Regions from separate parts of the Pseudomonas sp. Marseille-Q0931 genome, predicted to be linked through region 3. Evidence: predicted binding sites of a transcription regulator. Region 3 holds the regulator's gene; each other region holds the start of a gene.
What was found. Region 3 encodes FliA, which starts transcription of late flagellar genes. Its sites were predicted from a motif close to CTAAAGTTTNNNNNNNNNNNGCCGNTAA; they were not measured.

Region 1 (4,210 bases), on a different contig from region 3:
GCGCTGGAAGTGCTGCGTGACTGCGTTGCCGATGCCAGCCTGGATCGCGTGCTGCTGTTCTTCCCTGATCCCTGGCACAAGTCGCGCCACCACAAACGCCGCATCGTGCAGCCGGCTTTCGCCGAGCTGGTGCGCAGCAAGCTGAAGATCGGCGGCGTGCTGCATATGGCCACCGACTGGGAAAATTACGCCGAGCACATGCTCGAGGTGATGAACGTCGCGCCGGGTTATCGCAACCTTGCTGCAGATGGCACCTATGTGCCGCGCCCAGAAGAGCGCCCGGTGACCAAGTTCGAACGCCGCGGCGAGCGTCTTGGCCATGGTGTATGGGACCTCAAGTTCCAGCGCCAGGAATGATGACCGGGCGACCCTGGTCGATCAGGATCGCCCCACGCTTAGAACCGGCAGGATGCACGATCAGATCGGGATAACCCGGCGGCCAGGACGGCACCTCACCTCAGAACCTGTTCATGATCCGCTGCGCGTGGGCGCTCGCGAGCTCGTGAGGCAGGCTCTCATCACACAACAACGATAAACGCGTCTGCAAGGCGTGTAGATATTGGCGACGTCGCTGCCATGGCGTCGCAAGGAGAGCATTGTGTTGAGATCGGTTTCCATTCTTCTACTGACCGCCCTGGCCTTTCAGGCTCAGGCCAAGGTCGATGCCAGCCAGGCTGCGCGCCTGGAGCAGGACCTGACCCCGTTGGGCGGTGAGCGTGCGGGCAATGCTGCCGGTACCATTCCGGCCTGGACAGGCGGCCAAGCGACACCGCCAGCCGGTTACCAGCCGGGCATGCACCACCCGGACCCCTTCGCGGACGACAAGCTGCTGTATCGCGTCGACAGCCAGAACCTGGCGCAATACGAGCAGCAATTGCCGGTCGGCCTCAAGACCCTGCTGCAGCAGTACCCCAGCTTCTACCTGCGGGTCTTCCCGACTCGCCGCAGCGCGGCGGCTCCGCAGCGTATCTACGACGCGACCCGTTTCAACGCGCTGAATGCCGAACTGATCTCTGGCGGCAATGGTGTGCAGGGCGCGGCGGCCGGCGTGCCGTTCCCCATGCCGCAGAACGGCCAGGAAGCCATCTGGAACCACATCATGCGCTACCGTGGCGACCAGATCAGCATGGCCACCAACCAGGCGGCGGTACTCGCCAATGGCAGCTACAACCTGCTCAAGCTCGAGCGCGACATCTATTTCCTCTACGGCCGTGAAGGCGTTGCCCCGCAGGATCTGGACAACACCTTGTTCTTCTACAAGTACAAGGTCGTGGCGCCGGCCAAACTGGCTGGCTCGGCACTGGTGGTGCAGGAAACGCTCGATCAGGTGCTGGCCATCCGCAAGGCCTGGCGCTTCAACCGCGGCGAGCGCCGTGTGCGTCGCCTGCCGATGCTCGCCTATGACACCCTGCAGCCCGATACCAACGGCATGGCCACCGCCGACCAGGTGGACGCCTACAACGGCGCCCCGGACCGCTATGAATGGCAGCTGTTGGGCAAGCGCGAGATGCTGGTGCCCTACAACAGCTACGCGGTTCACCAGCAGGGCATTCCGTACGCCGATATCCTCCAGGCCAAGCACATCAACCCCGAACTGCTGCGCTACGAGCTGCACCGCGTCTGGGTGGTCGAGGCGGACCTGCGCACCGGCTTCAGCCACCCGTACGGCAAACGCCGCTTTTATCTGGACGAAGACAGCTGGCAGATCCTCGCCGTCGATCTGTATGACCGCAGCGGCAACCTGGTCGGCCTGCAGGAAGCGCATCCGATCAGCTACTACGATGCGCCGATGTTCGGCTCGACCCTGGAGACCATCTATGACCTCAAGGGCGGCCGCTACTTCGCTGACGGCCTGGACAACAACGAGAAGATGTACGACTTCAACGCCCGGCTGAGCCCGCGCGACTTCACCCCGCAGGCGTTGCGCCGCGAAGGCAACTGAGCCGCATCATCCGCGCGACCAGCGCATCGCCAGCTGCGGCTGCCGCTCGCGCACTACAGCATTATCGCGGACAAGTCCGCTTCCACAGAAGGTCGGCGCGCGCAGCGCCGGCACAACTGTTCTTGTGGGAGCGGACTCGTCCGCGAAGCCTTTCGTCCTGGATGACGACTACATGCAGCGGCACGGTCCGTCCGGCCGTTGGCGCGATAGACGCCCAGCTCGAAGTTGTCGTGCCTGCGCATGTGACGACCTGCTTGGTGCATTGAGCGGAAACGCCACGTATAGTCACGCTCGGATCTAAGAAACCGCTCTAAATCGATACTTTCAGCGTTTCTGCGCATCTTCGGTTTCAATTTTTCCGGCGCGTGGTCGCTTATTACCCGCGTATGCCCGTTAGCACTACCCAGGTTCTCGGGCACCCCAAACTGTTTCCAGATTCCGGTGATAACGCCCTGCGCGGAAAGCTTGTCCACAGGCTTCTGCTCTTTTGGCCCATCGCTGCGCACGGATCTGGCTTTCAACGGCGGTTGGCCAGCCCAGCCCGCCATCGATGGAGTCCTTCGCATGAACATCAAGGATTTGCCGCTGCGCCTGAAGATCACCCTGACGGCGGCGGCGCTGTTATCGCTGGTCAGCATCACGCTGATCTGGCAGAGCGTTTCCTCTCTCGACAGGACGGTCAACGACACCCTGCAGCGGGACATCGACGGCTTCGCCCAGTCGGTTTCGGTCAACCTCGGCAACTGGATGCACGACCGCATCAACGCTGTGAAAACCACCTCGACCAGCCTGGTGCAGCAGCCGCAAATCGCTCCGCACATCCTGCTGCAGCAGACCTGGGCGACCTTCGCCTTCAACATCACCTACATCGGCACCAACGATGGCCGGATGCTGCAGAACGACCCGAGCGTGATCCTGAAGAACTACGATCCGCGTCAGCGCGGTTGGTACCAGGGCGCCGAGAAGAACAACGACGTGTTCATCAGCGATCCTTACGTCTCGCTCACCGATGGCGCCTACGTGGTGACCATCGCCTACCCGGCGCGCCGCGACGGTTCGTTGATCGGAGTAGTCGGCGCCAACCTGACGCTCGATACGCTGACCGAGACCATCGGCAAATTGAGCATTCCCGGCGACGGCTACGCACTGCTGATCGACCAGAGCGGGCAGATGATCGCGCATCCGGACAAGGACTGGCGCACCAAGTCGGCCTCCGATTTTTCGCCGACGCTGGGCGGCGAGCAGCTCAAGGCGCTGGTGCAACAGCGCCGCCTGGCCGAGGCCGATGTGGCCGGTACCGAGAGCCTGCTGTTCGCGGTCGAGATTCCCAACACGCGCTGGACCTTCGTGATGGTCATGGACAAGGCCAAGGTGCTCGCTCCGGTGCGTCACCAGCTGTTCGTGCAACTGGTCATCGGCACCGGCATGCTGGTCGTTGCCATTCTGGTGCTGGCGTTGCTCGGCCGCGTGCTGTTCCGCGACCTGGAGCAGATTCGCCGCAACCTCAACGCCATCGCCGCCGGTAACGGCGACCTGACCCAGCGCCTGCCGGTCAATTCCAACGACGAGATCGGCCAGCTGTCGAGCAGTTTCAACCGCTTCATCGACCAGTTGCACGGCATCATCTCGCGCCTGCGCGATGTCGCCGTGGCGCTGAGCAGCGAGTCCGGGCAGGTGGCGCAGGATGCCGATGCACAGAACCAGCGCGTGCAGCAGCACCAGTCCGAGCTGCATCTGGTGGCCACCGCGGTGACGCAGATGGCGTCCGCTACCCAGGAAATCTCGCGTAACGCCGAAACCGCTTCCGGCCAGGCCGTGGACTCGGTCAGTCTCAGCGTGGAAGGTCGCCGCCAGGTGGAGCGCAGTCAGGAGTCCATCTCGTTGCTGGCCGAGGAGGTCGAAGGCGCCGGGCGCATCATCGACGAGCTGCACCGTCACTCCAACGAGATCAGCTCGATTCTCTCCACCATCGCCAGCATTGCCGACCAGACCAACCTGCTCGCGCTCAACGCGGCCATCGAGGCGGCGCGTGCCGGCGAGCACGGCCGCGGCTTCTCGGTGGTGGCCGACGAGGTGCGGGTGCTGTCCAAGCGCACCCACGAGTCGACCCGCGAGATCGAGGCGATGATCCAGGTGCTGCAGGACGCTACCCGTCAGGCGGTTGGCGTGATGGACAATGCCGGCACCAAGGCCTCGCAGAGCGTCACCGATGCTCAGGCGGCCAGCGATCTGCTGCAGCGCATCACCGAGGCGGTCGGGCAGATCAAC
Region 2 (4,210 bases), on a different contig from region 3:
AGGGCACCAGCTACGAAGCGCTGCTCGGCGAGACGCGCCACGCCCTGGCCCTGCGGCATATGCGCGACCCGCGCTGCTCGATCAGTGAAATCGCCTACCTGCTCGGCTTCAGCGACAGCAGCAGCTTTGGCCGCGCCTTCAAACGCTGGACCGGTCAGACGCCGAGCCAGTACCGCGATGGATGCAACGACGCATGAGTCAGTACGACCTGATCCTGGCCGGGGCTGGCCATGCCCATCTTGGTGTGTTGCGCCGCTGGGCGCTGGTGGAGCGCCCGCCGGGGCGCATCGCCCTGCTCAGCCTTGGCCCTGAGGCCTGGTACGCCGGCATGTTGCCGGGGCTGATTAGCGGCCGCTTCAGCGCGGCGGACTGCCGCGTGGAATTGCAGCCGTTGTGCCGCGCGGCCAAGGTCGATCTGATCGAGGGCGAGATCGCCTCATTCGATGCCGATGCGCGGATCCTGCAACTCGAAGACGGACGCCGCCTGCACAGCGAGTGGTTGTCGCTCAACGTCGGTGCCGGCATGGCCATTCCGCCGCAGCAGGGCGATGCCATGCAGGTGCTGGCCGCCAGGCCCATCGACAAGCTGCTCGAAGGCTGGCAGCAATGGCAGGCCGAGCCACGGCGCATGGCCATTCTCGGTGGCGGTGCCGGCGGTGTGGAACTGGCCCTGGCGTTGGCCGACCAGGTGCCGGCGCTGGCGCTGTTCTGTGGCGGCACCTTGCTCGATGGTTTGTCGCCGGGGTTGCGCCTGCGTGCACTGGGCCATCTGCGTCAGCGTGGCGTACAGGTGCGCGAGCATTGTCCGATCGGGCGCATCGAGGATGACTGGCTGCTCAGCGGCGACGAGCCGGTATGGCGCGGGCGGCGCCTGCTGCTGGCCAGTGGCGCACGACCCTGGCCATGGCTGACCGCCAGCCAGCTGGCCAGCGATGCAGCGGGCTTCATCGCCATTCGCCCGACCCTGCAGAGCGAATCCCATGCCCAGATCTTCGCCGTCGGCGACAGCGCCAGCCTTGACGGCATGCGCCGCAGCGGGCGTTTTGCGGTGCGTCAGGCGCCGGTACTGGCTGCCAACCTTCAGGCCGCGCTAGAGGATCGCCCGCTGCGTCAGTACCGTGCGCAATGGCAGAGCCTGGCGCTGCTCGCCACTGGCGACGGCGGGGCGCTGCTCGGCTGGCATGACTGGAGTGCTGGCGGGCGGTTGTACGGACATTGCAAGGACTGGCTGGACCGGCGTTTCGTGAAACGCCATCGCATGGTCGGATAGCCGGCTGTCGAGGCCGAGGTAGAGTTGTTTTCGGCCGCTCGCTAATGCCACGCGGTCAGGCGTCGATACAGTGGATGGCGCTCTTACGAAACGGCCCGCCAAGAGTGCTGACCGTCCAAATTCATGGCAGGGTGCTACCAAAGTTTTATGGTGCTGGTGCTTCCAAGCTGCTCGAATCGCGGTCATGGTGCCCGGCCTGCATACGCTGATTTTTCGCCGGGCCTGTCGTACACGTAGCCTGCTGCCCAGGTTGCGTGGGATATTCCAGGAGGGAACCCGTCGTGACCCCGTCCGCCTACAGCGCCTCTTCGCGCACCAGAACAAGAACTCTGAGGTCGGTCATGCAAGCTGCCTTTGTCCGTTCACCCGTTGCCTGTCTTCTTCACGCCCTGGGGCTGGCCGCGCTGATGCTGGTCTACCAGCAGGTGCAACTGCCGGCCTACGTCAGCGTGCCGTCCTTCCTGTTGCTGGCGCTGTGGCCGTGGCTCGGTCCCTGGCAGCGCCGTGACGATGCCGCTCCCGCCGCGAAACAGGCTGTCGCTACCGATTTCGTCGAACTCAGCCGCGGCCTGTCGCGGCATACCTGCCACAACGCGTTGTCCGCGGCCAGGGTGGCCCATGCCGTCAAGCACCTGGCCGAGCGCCTGCAGTCGCAACTGGCGGCGGTGCAGCAGGTCAGTCAGGCGTCTGAGGCCATTACCCATACCGAGCAGGACAGCGCCGCCCGTGCCGAGCACACCCTGGCTGCCGCGCAGCATGTGCGTGAAGCCAGTGCCAGCGGCCAGGCCGAGCTCAACCAGGCTATCGAGCGCATGCAGCAGCTTAGCGCGCAGACCCTGGCCAGCCGCGAGCTGATCGACGGCCTGGGCAGCCGTACCGAACAGATCGAGCAGGTCACCCAGGTGATCCAGTCCATCGCCAGCCAGACCAACCTGCTGGCGCTCAACGCCGCCATCGAGGCCGCGCGCGCCGGTGAGATGGGCCGTGGTTTTGCCGTGGTCGCCGACGAGGTGCGCAACCTCGCCGCGCGCACCGCCAGTGCCACCGAGGAAGTCAGCCAGATGATCGCCGACATCCGCCAGCAGAGCACGGCGGTGGTCGCTCATATTCAGCGCCAGAGCGTCGAGCTGGAACAGGCCGCGCAGCAGATCGAGACGGCCGGCAGCCGCCTGCACGGCATTGCCGATCAAGCCGAGGAGGTCGAACAGCAAGTGGCGCAGATCAGCGCCGGCACTGCCGACAATCACCAGCGCCTGGCCAGCCTGTCGGCGGCCGCGCTGCAGCTGCAGGATGACGTGCAGGGCAGCGAGGGGCAGACGCGGCAACTGGCCGCTGCCGCCGATCACCTGGTCGGGCAGGCCGAGACGGTCAGCGAACAGCTCGCCGAAGTGGGCCTGGACGACTATCACCAGCGCGCCTATGACCTGGCCCGCGAAGGCGCGGCAGCCATCGCCGCACAGTTCGAGCAGGACCTGCAGGGTGGTCGCATCAGCCTCGACGACCTGTTCGACCGCCACTACCAACCCATCGCAGGTACCCAGCCGCAGAAATACCGTACGCGCTTCGACCAGTACGCCGATCAGGTACTGCCGGCGCTGCAGGAGCCTCTGCTCAAGCGCCACGAAGGGCTGGTATTCGCCATTTCCACTACGCCGGAAGGCTACGTGCCGACCCATAACGCCGCATTCAACCACCCGCCCAGCGGCGACCCGGCGCTGGATGCCACCCGCAGCCGTGGCAAGCGCCTGTTCAACGACCGCACCGGCATCCGTTGCGGCAGCCACACACAGGCGCTATTGCTGCAGACCTACATGCGCGATACCGGCGAGCTGATGCACGACCTGTCGGTGCCGATCATGGTGCGTGGGCGGCATTGGGGTGGTTTGCGTCTGGGCTATCGGCCGGAGCCGTAGGATGCGCTGTCTGTCGTGTGATTAATGGTGCGCACACGGCGCACCCTGCGGGCCGATTTGGTTTGCATGGGCAGGATTGTTTAGCCAGCGCATAACCAAGCGTATGAAAAACCCGATTTAACGCACGTCAAACCCTGTGCGACGCTGCCAAGCCATGATCTCCCTGGCCTGCCAAGTCCATGTTCCGCTGTACCGCGCGCCTGCGCGGCGGCGCCTGTTGGAGCGGCTCAACCCGCTGCTGACGATCATCCTCGCCTTCTGGGCGCTGTGGCATTGTCGCCACGCGCGCCCGCCGGACGCCGTCCCCACCCGCTGACACCGATGGCTGCGCCATGTCCGCAGCCGCTGATGCCTATTTGTCTGCCTGCGCCACCTGTTCGAGAGTCGAACGGGCCGTGCGGACACCGAGCGCCCAACTGGCGCAAGCGAGTGCGATATGACGACTTTCGCTGCTGTGCAGGAGGCCCAGGAATTCCTGGCCAGCAATCCCGATATCGAATTGATCGAGTTGTTTATCCTCGATGCCAACGGTGTGCCGCGCGGCAAGCTGCTGCACCGCGAGGAACTGCTGGCGCTGTACCAGAGCGGCCGGCCGCTGCCGAGCACCATGCTCGGCCTGTCCATCCAGGGTGAGGATGTCGAGGATACCGGCCTGGTCTGGGAGGTCGGCGATATCGACTGCCGCGCCTATCCATTGCCCGGCAGCCTGGTGCGCCTGCCCTGGCGGCAGATGCCCACCGCCGCCGTGCAGGTGTCGATGCACCCCACCGAAGGCCTGCCGGCCACGCCCGCCGATCCGCGGCAGCTGCTGGTGCGGGTGATCGAGCAGCTGGAGGCCGACGGCTACCACCCGGTGATGGCCTGCGAACTGGAGTTCTACCTGCTCGACCAGAAGCGCGATGCCCAGGGGCGCCCGCAGCCGGCGCTGGACGCCGATGGCGGCCGCCCACGACAGACCCAGGTTTATGGTTTGCGCGAGCTGGAGCAAATCGAGCCCTTCCTGCGTGATCTCTATGCTGCCTGCAAG
Region 3 (4,210 bases):
GAGCACTACATCCATCAGCTCCGAATCGACGCGACGCTCACCCTTGCGCAGGATGTCGAAGACGTTTTCGGCGATATGGCAGCACTCCACCAGCTCGTTGAGCTGGAGGAAGCCCGCTCCGCCCTTGACGGTATGGAAACCGCGAAAGATGGCATTGAGCAGGTTCATGTCGTCCGGTCGGCTTTCCAGCTCGACTAACTGTTCGGACAACTGTTCGAGAATCTCGCCGGCCTCTACCAGGAAATCCTGGAGGATCTCTTCATCGGCGCCGAAGCTCATATTGTGTGCTCCTTAGAACCCTAGACTGGACAGCAGGTCGTCGACATCGTCCTGGCTGGAGGCAACGTCATCACGCTTATCGGCATGAATCTGCGGACCTTCACCCCGCGATGGTTCTTTTAATTTTTCCTGTTCGGCGCGCAGCACTTCGTGGTCGTGCTGAATACCGGCGAAACGGTCGACCTGGCTGGCCATGAGCATCAGCTTGAGCAGGTTGCTTTCCACTTCGGTCACCAGTTGGGTGACACGCTTGATCACCTGACCGGTAAGGTCCTGGTAGTCCTGCGCCAGCAGAATGTCGTTGAGATGGCCTGAGAGCTTGGCGCCATCTCGCTCACTGCGGGCGAGGAACAGCTCGACACGCTTGGCCAGCTCGCGAAAACCGTCGGCACCGATTTCACGGCGCATAAAGCGGCCCCATTCGACGTTCAGGCTCTGCGCTTCATCGCTCAGATCATTGACCAGCGGCGCGCTCTGTTCGACCAGATCCATGGTCCGGTTGGCAGCCTTCTCGGTCATGGTCACGACGTAGTTCAGCCGCTCGGTAGCGTCGGCAATCTGCGACAGCTCCTGGGCATGCGGCATACGCGGATCGAGTTGAAAATTGACAATGGCGTTGTGCAGTTCACGGGTCAGTTTGCCGACCTCGTGATACAGCCCGCGATCACGAACCTTGTTGAGCTCGTTGATCAGTTGCACCGCGTTGCCGAAGTTACCTTTTTCGAGGCTATCGACCAGCTCACGGGCATTGGTTTTCAGGGACGATTCAAGGTCACCCAGCGTGGAGTCATCGTGTTCCATAGCACCCTCGCGGCCGGCATCAGCCGTTGACCCGCTCGAAGATCTTCTCGATCTTTTCCTTCAGCACCTGAGCGGTGAAGGGTTTGACTACATAGCCGTTCACGCCGGCCTGGGCCGCCTCGATGATCTGATCGCGCTTGGCTTCAGCGGTCACCATCAGCACCGGCAGGTGCTTGAGGCGCTCGTCGGCGCGTACGGCACGCAGCAGGTCGATGCCGGTCATGCCGGGCATGTTCCAGTCGGTCACCAGAAAGTCGAAACTGCCGCTTTGCAGCATCGGCAGTGCCGAGGTGCCGTCATCGGCTTCCGCGGTGTTGGTGAAACCCAAATCCCGCAAGAGGTTCTTGATGATCCGTCGCATCGTCGAGAAATCGTCAACGATGAGGATTTTCATGTTCTTGTCCAAGTCGACCTCCGTACAGTCCCAAACGTATTGCGCTTGCAACTACGTCCTTTAATCGTGAAACCGTTTGCGCCTGCGAGTACGCCGCCTTCAGCCAGCACGCCATTCACTCAGCCGCGAGCGCAGACGCGCCGCGCACTGGCTGTGCAACTGGCTCACGCGTGACTCGCTAACCCCCAGCACTTCACCGATTTCCTTCAAGTTCAGTTCTTCATCGTAATACAGCGCCAGCACCAGACGTTCGCGCTCCGGCAAACCGGCGATGGCATCGGCCAAGGCCGCCTGGAAGCGTTCGTCTTCGAGGTCCCGCGAAGGTTCGAGGTGAGTGTGTCCGGCGTCTTCGTGCAGCCCGCCATGCTCGCCGTCCTGCAACAGGTCGTCGAAGCTGAACAGGCGGCTGCCCAAAGTGTCGCCAAGAATGCCGTAGTAATCCTCCAGACTCAATTGGAGTTCGGCCGCGACCTCGTGATCTTTAGCGTCGCGCCCAGTTCTTGCTTCAACGACACGAATAGCATCGCTGACCATACGGCTGTTGCGGTGCACCGAACGCGGCGCCCAATCGCCCTTGCGCACCTCGTCGAGCATGGAGCCACGGATACGGATACCCGCGAAGGTCTCGAAACTGGCGCCCTTGCTGGAGTCGTATTTGCGCGAGGCTTCGAGCAGGCCGATCATGCCGGCCTGGATAAGATCATCGACCTGCACGCTGGCCGGCAAGCGGGCCAGCAGGTGGTAGGCGATGCGCTTGACCAGCGGCGCATAGCGCTCGATCAGCTGGTGCTGGGAGTCCTGCGCCTGAGCCTTGTTGTACATACGAAGTCCAGAGGCTGCTGTCATACGGCCGAGTCTGCGGTCGGTTGTTGCACCAGACGCTCGACGAAAAACTCCAGATGACCACGAGGATTGGCCGGTAACGGCCAGGTATCTACCTTCTGAGCTATCGCCTTGAACGCCAGGGCGCACTTGGATCGAGGGAAGGCTTCATAAACGGCGCGCTGCTTCTGCACGGCCTTACGCACACATTCATCGTAGGGCACGGCACCGACATACTGCAGGGCGACATCGAGGAAACGATCCGTCACCTTGGTCAGCTTAGCAAAGAGATTGCGTCCTTCCTGCGGGCTATGGGCCATATTGGCCAATACACGGAAGCGACTGATGCCGTGATCGCGATTGAGCAGCTTGATCAGCGCGTAGGCATCGGTAATCGAGGTGGGCTCATCGCACACCACCACGAGGATCTCCTGCGCAGCACGCACGAAGCTGACGACCGCATCGCCGATGCCGGCAGCGGTGTCGATCACCAGCACGTCAAGATTTTCGCTGATGTCACTGAATGCCTGGATCAAGCCTGCATGCTGCATCGGCGTGAGACTGACCATGCTCTGTGTGCCGGACGCTGCCGGCACGATGCGGATGCCGCCCGGCCCCTGCAGCAGGACGTCACGCAGATCGCATTCACCCGAGATGACATCAGCCAGGGTGCGCTTGGGCGTGAGTCCCAACAGAACGTCGACGTTGGCCAGGCCCAGGTCAGCGTCCATCAGCATCACCCGACGGCCGAGATCGGCCAGGGCCATGGACAGATTGACCGACACATTGGTCTTGCCGACGCCACCCTTGCCGCCAGTAACCGCAATCACCTGTACGGGATGCATAGCCATGTTCTTTCTACACCTTGTCTAACTTCGACTTGGCCCTACAGGCCGTTGAAAACACCCGTTGAGGCCGTTCACTCCCGCGCCACGTGGCGGGAGGGTGCAACATTCTCGCCGCTTCAGCCGGCTCGCTTGGCCGGATTGTGATAGAGGCCGGCGAACATCTGCGCCATGGCGTCTTCACTCGGCTCCTCGGCGGCCTGCAGCCCCACTGCGCGGCTGACCAACTGATGGCTACGCGGCACTTGCAGGTCATCCGGAATCCGCGGCCCGTCCGTCACATAGGCTACCGGCAGTTGCTGGCCTATAGCCAGACCTAAAACCTCACCCAGACTCGCGGCTTCATCCAGCTTCGTCAGTATGCAGCCTGAAAGGCCACAACGCTTGTAACTATGGTAGGCCGCCTTGAGCACTTGGCTCTGACTTGTTGCGGCCAATACCAGATAATTCTTCGCCTTGATGCGTGCCGAGGCCAGGCTCTCCAGCTGCATACGCAGCGCCGGATCGTTGCCTGGCAGGCCAGCGGTATCGACCAGCACCACGCGTTTCTTGGCCAGCGGCGCCAGCGCCTGCAGCAGAGACTGACCAGGATCGACCTGAGTCACCGACACACCGAGAATGCGCCCCAGGGTCTTGAGCTGCTCCTGCGCGCCAATACGGAAGCTGTCCATGCTCACCAGAGCGACCTGTTGCGAGCCGTACTTAAGCACGTAACGTGCGGCCAGCTTGGCCAGGGTGGTGGTCTTGCCCATGCCGGCCGGACCGACCAGAGCGATCACTCCGCCCTCTTCCAGCGGCTCGACCTTGGGCGTACTGATCGCGTGAGCCAGATGCGCCAGCAGCATACGCCAGGCCTGACGCGGCTCGGCAACGCCGGCCACCTTGCTCAGCAGCGCCTGCGACAGCTCGGCAGACAGCCCCATGCGCTGCAGGCGGCGCCACAGATTGGCCTGCTGCGGGCGGCGATTCTGCAACTGCCCCCAGGCGATGGAACCCAGCTGTACTTCGATCAGCTCACGCAAGCCGTGCAGCTCGAAGCGCATGGCTTCCAGTGCGCGCGGGTCGACCG
Region 4 (4,210 bases), on a different contig from region 3:
TGCTCTCGCTGCTGGTGGCCAGTGTGGCTTTACCGCGGATATTGCCGCGCCTGCCTCAGGACAATGCGGCCTTGCGCGAGCGTGAACTCAATCGTCATCGTGCAGTGATACTGGAGTCGGCGATTCGCTACCTGGAATCCGAGGACGAGCGCGCGGCCAATGCCGAGGGCGCGATTTCCTCGGCGGAGGTCAAGGCCCGGCTGATGAGCGAATACCGCGACCTGCTCGAGCGTGCCCGCGACGGCGAGGAGTCGCGGGAGCAGCAGCGCGAAGTGGATCGTCTGGAGTACCGCCTGCGTCTGCAGGCACTGCGCACTCAGCGGCTGGAGCTGTACCGCATGCGTAAGGACAACGAGCTGGATGACGACATGCTGACCGAAATTCTGCGCGATCTGGATATCGCCGAGGCGCGTCTACACAATAGCTGAGGCGCCCGCGTTCATTCGTAGGGCGGATTCAGGCGCGAAGCGAACAATCCGCCGGGCCCTGCCTCGGCAGCGGGCAGGGGGCGGGTTGCACCCGCCCTACGGGCTCAGGCCCTCCGTATGCCAGGTTCCTGGGGGAGGGGCTTTAGCCACGACTATAGAGGGCTTCAGGCGCCGCGAATGAAGCGGGCGATGCGCTCGGCGGCCTCGATGCATTCTGCCAGGGGCGCGACCAGCGCCATGCGCACGCGTCCGGCACCCGGATTGACGCCATCGACCTCGCGCGACAGATACGAGCCCGGCACCACGGTCACGTGTTCGCTGGCGAACAGGTCGCGGGTGAACAGGGTGTCGTCACCCGGCGTGCGAGCCCACAGGTAGAAACCGCCGTCCGGGCGCTGAACGTCCATTACCGGGGCCAGAATTTTCAGCACCGCATCGAACTTCTCACGATACAGATCACGGTTGGCACGCACATGCGCCTCGTCGTTCCAGGCCGCTACGCTGGCCAGCTGGGTCTGCACCGGCATGGCACAGCCATGGTAGGTGCGGTACAGCAGGAAATCCTTGAGGATCCCGGCGTCGCCGGCGACGAAGCCGGAGCGCAGGCCCGGCAGGTTGGAGCGCTTGGACAGGCTATGGAACACCACGCAGCGTTTGAAATCGCTGCGGCCCAGCTCGGCGCAGGCGCTGAGCAGGCCCGGAGGCGGAGTATCTTCGTCGAAGTACAGTTCGCTGTAGCACTCGTCGGCGGCGATGACGAAGTCGTGTTCATCAGCCAGGGCGATCAGTTTTTTCAGAGTCTCGACCGGGATCAGCGCGCCGGTGGGATTGCCGGGCGAGCAGAGGAACAGGATCTGGCAGCGTTGCCAGACCTCTGCCGGCACTGCCTCGAAATCCGGGTTGAAGCCGTGAGCTTCCAGGCACGGCAGATAGTGCGGCTCGGCACCGGCAAGGAACGCGGCGCCTTCGTAGATCTGATAGAACGGATTGGGGCTGACTACCAGGCCCCTGGCATCGCGGTCGACCACCGTCTGGGTGAAGGCGAACAGCGCCTCGCGCGTACCGTTGACCGGCAGCACGTGGCGCGCGGCATCCAGCCAGCCTGCCGGCACGCCGAAACGGCGTTCGCACCAGTTGGCAATGCTCTGGCGCAGTTCGGGCAGGCCCAGGGTGGTCGGATACACAGCCAGCTTGTCGAGGTTGGCGGTCAGGGCCTGGCCGACGAAGTCCGGTGAGCGGTGCTTGGGCTCGCCGATCGACAGGGCGATCGGCGAGCGGTCGGCGGCAGGTTGCACGCCGGCAAGCAGGGCGCGGAGCTTTTCGAACGGGTAGGGCTGCAACTGGGCGAGGGCGTGGTTCATGATGATCCGACGGGTCCTTTATGAGGCGGCGACAAAGCTGGCGACACTAGCACGGCAGGCCCTTTGGGGAAATTCCCTTTGTCCGTCCGTTTTCCATCCGTTTAGGTCGCCAAACCGATGCCTGTGTAGCTCAAGACGGCACACGCTCAGCCGATAATCCTCATGTCACCCGTTCATCCCTTCTTCCGGCGAGTTCTCTCCATGCGCACCCTCAAATTCAGTCACAAGATCATGCTGGCTGCTTCCCTGGTGGTCATCGCGGCTTTCGCGTCATTTGCCTTGTATAACGATTACCTGCAACGCAATGCGATCCGCGACAATCTGTCCAACTATCTGAACGACGTCGGAATCGTCTCCACTGGCAACATCCAGCACTGGCTCGATGGGCGCATGCAGTTGCTGGATAACCTCGCCGAATCTGTCCAGGACGACAGCTCGCCCGAACCACTGCGCCGCAACCTGCAGCATCGCAGCATCGCATCGGCCTTCCTTTATGCCTATTTCGGCCAGGCTGACGGCACCTATACCCAGTTCCCGGCCAGCGAGTTGCCTGCCGGTTACGATCCTCGTCAGCGTCCCTGGTACAAGAGTGCGGTGGGCAGCGGCGGGCCAGGCCTTACCGAGCCTTACCTGGCGGCCGATCCGCGTGACGGTCTGCTGATCACCATCACCCGACCGGTCAGCGTTGGCGGTGCCCTGCAGGGTGTGGTCGGCGGCGACCTGAAATTGCAGACGGTTGATGACATCCTCAATTCCTTCGATCTCGGCGGCATGGGCTACGCCTTCCTGGTCGACGAGAAGGGCACGGTGCTGGTGCATCCCGACAAGAGCCTGGTGCTCAAGACCCTGGCGGACCTATTCCCCAGCGGTGCACCACGTCTGCAACCTGGCCTGCAGGATGCTTCGTCCATCGAGGGTAGCGCTCGTCTGGTCACCTTCCTGCCAGTGAAGGGGCTGTCGGGCGTGCGCTGGTACGTCGGTTTATCCGTCGATGAGGGCAAGGCGTTCGCCGCGCTCAGCGAGTTTCGCGTGTCTGCGCTGATGGTCACGATCATCGGCGTGGTTGCCATCCTGATCCTGCTTGGTGCGCTGATCCGTATCCTGCTGCGTCCGCTGCACGTGATGAGCCACGCCATGGGCGGCATCGCCGAAGGTGAGGGGGATCTGACCCAGCGCCTGACGATCGCCTCCGGCGACGAGTTCGGTGAGTTGGCGGGGGCCTTCAACCGCTTCGTCGAGCGTATTCACGAATCCATCCGCGAAGTGGCCTCGGCGACCCGCGAGGTGCATGCACGGGTCAGCACCGTGGTGCAGGCGTCCAATGCCTCCATGGGTAACTCCAGTGAACAGGCCGCGCGCACCGACAGCGTCGCCGCCGCGATCAACGAGCTCGGTGCAGCCGCCCAGGAGATCGCGCGCAATGCTGCCGATGCTTCCGTGCAGGCCAGTGATGCGCGCCGTGACGCCGAGGAAGGCCAGGGCATGGTGGAACGGACCCTGAGTTCGATGGGGGAGCTGTCGGAGAAGATCCAGGCTTCCGGTCGGCATATCGAACTGCTCAGCGAGAAGAGCAACGACATCGGCCAGATTCTCGATGTGATCAAGGGCATTTCCGAGCAGACCAACCTGCTGGCGCTCAACGCCGCCATCGAGGCGGCGCGTGCCGGTGAGGCCGGGCGAGGTTTTGCCGTGGTCGCCGATGAGGTGCGCAACCTGGCGCAGCGCACGCAGAGCTCGGCGCTGGAGATCCAGCAGATGATCGAGCAACTGCAGGCTGGAGCCCGTGACGCCGTGGCGACCATGGCCGAGAGTCGTCGCTTCAGTGACGACAGTGTGCGCATCGGTGGGCAGGCCGGCGAGAACCTGCGCGGGGTGACCCATCGCATCGGTGAAATCGACGGCATGAACCAGTCAGTGGCCACCGCCACCGAGGAGCAGACCTCGGTGATCGAGAGCCTGAACATGGACATCACCGAGATCAACACGCTGAACCAGGATGGCGTGCGCAACCTGCAGTCCAGCCTCAGCGCCTGTACCGAGCTGGATCAGCAGGTCCGCCGCCTCAAGCAACTGGTGGACAGCTTCAGGATCTGACTCCGGTCCAGGGTGCGGCGCCCGCCGCATCCAGCTGCTCAGAAGGTGATCTGCGTCGTGCTCGGGGCACTTGGCTCGGCGAGCTTGGCGATGATCGCTTCCTGCAGGCGCGCGCAGAACTCGGGGTCGGACAGCGGCTGGCCTTTGTCGTCGGTAATGAAGAATACGTCTTCGACGCGCTCGCCGAGGGTGGCGATTTTGGCGTTCTGCAGCGACAGATCGTATTCGAGGAAGATGCGTCCGATCCGTGCCAGCAGGCCGGGGCGGTCCGGGGCGGTCAGCTCGAGGATGGTCACCGGCCGCTGCGCGTCGTTATGAATGGTCACC

Region 1: the regulator FliA is predicted to act here: its motif matches at 2,291-2,318, upstream of P3C50_RS16980 (methyl-accepting chemotaxis protein).
Region 2: the regulator FliA is predicted to act here: its motif matches at 1,312-1,339, upstream of P3C50_RS23095 (methyl-accepting chemotaxis protein).
Region 4: the regulator FliA is predicted to act here: its motif matches at 1,919-1,946, upstream of P3C50_RS20335 (methyl-accepting chemotaxis protein).

The regions. Positions count from the first base shown of each region.
Region 1 is NZ_CALNWT010000010.1:187,935-192,144, forward strand. Features, by position in the region: gene trmB (tRNA (guanosine(46)-N7)-methyltransferase TrmB) at 1-357, shown strand, start outside; gene P3C50_RS16975 (DUF1329 domain-containing protein) at 599-1,942, shown strand; gene P3C50_RS16980 (methyl-accepting chemotaxis protein) at 2,507-4,210, shown strand, end outside.
Region 2 is NZ_CALNWT010000020.1:6,261-10,470, reverse strand. Features, by position in the region: gene P3C50_RS23105 (AraC family transcriptional regulator) at 1-197, shown strand, start outside; gene P3C50_RS23100 (FAD-dependent oxidoreductase) at 194-1,270, shown strand; gene P3C50_RS23095 (methyl-accepting chemotaxis protein) at 1,612-3,183, shown strand; gene P3C50_RS23090 (hypothetical protein) at 3,338-3,499, shown strand; gene P3C50_RS23085 (glutamine synthetase family protein) at 3,620-4,210, shown strand, end outside.
Region 3 is NZ_CALNWT010000001.1:430,743-434,952, reverse strand. Features, by position in the region: gene P3C50_RS02190 (chemotaxis protein CheA) at 1-279, opposite strand, end outside; gene P3C50_RS02185 (protein phosphatase CheZ) at 292-1,080, opposite strand; gene P3C50_RS02180 (chemotaxis response regulator CheY) at 1,100-1,474, opposite strand; gene fliA (RNA polymerase sigma factor FliA) at 1,574-2,320, opposite strand; gene fleN (flagellar synthesis regulator FleN) at 2,317-3,147, opposite strand; gene flhF (flagellar biosynthesis protein FlhF) at 3,261-4,210, opposite strand, start outside.
Region 4 is NZ_CALNWT010000014.1:114,579-118,788, reverse strand. Features, by position in the region: gene P3C50_RS20345 (Na+/H+ antiporter) at 1-428, shown strand, start outside; gene dapC (succinyldiaminopimelate transaminase) at 593-1,789, opposite strand; gene P3C50_RS20335 (methyl-accepting chemotaxis protein) at 1,991-3,883, shown strand; gene P3C50_RS20330 ([protein-PII] uridylyltransferase) at 3,922-4,210, opposite strand, start outside.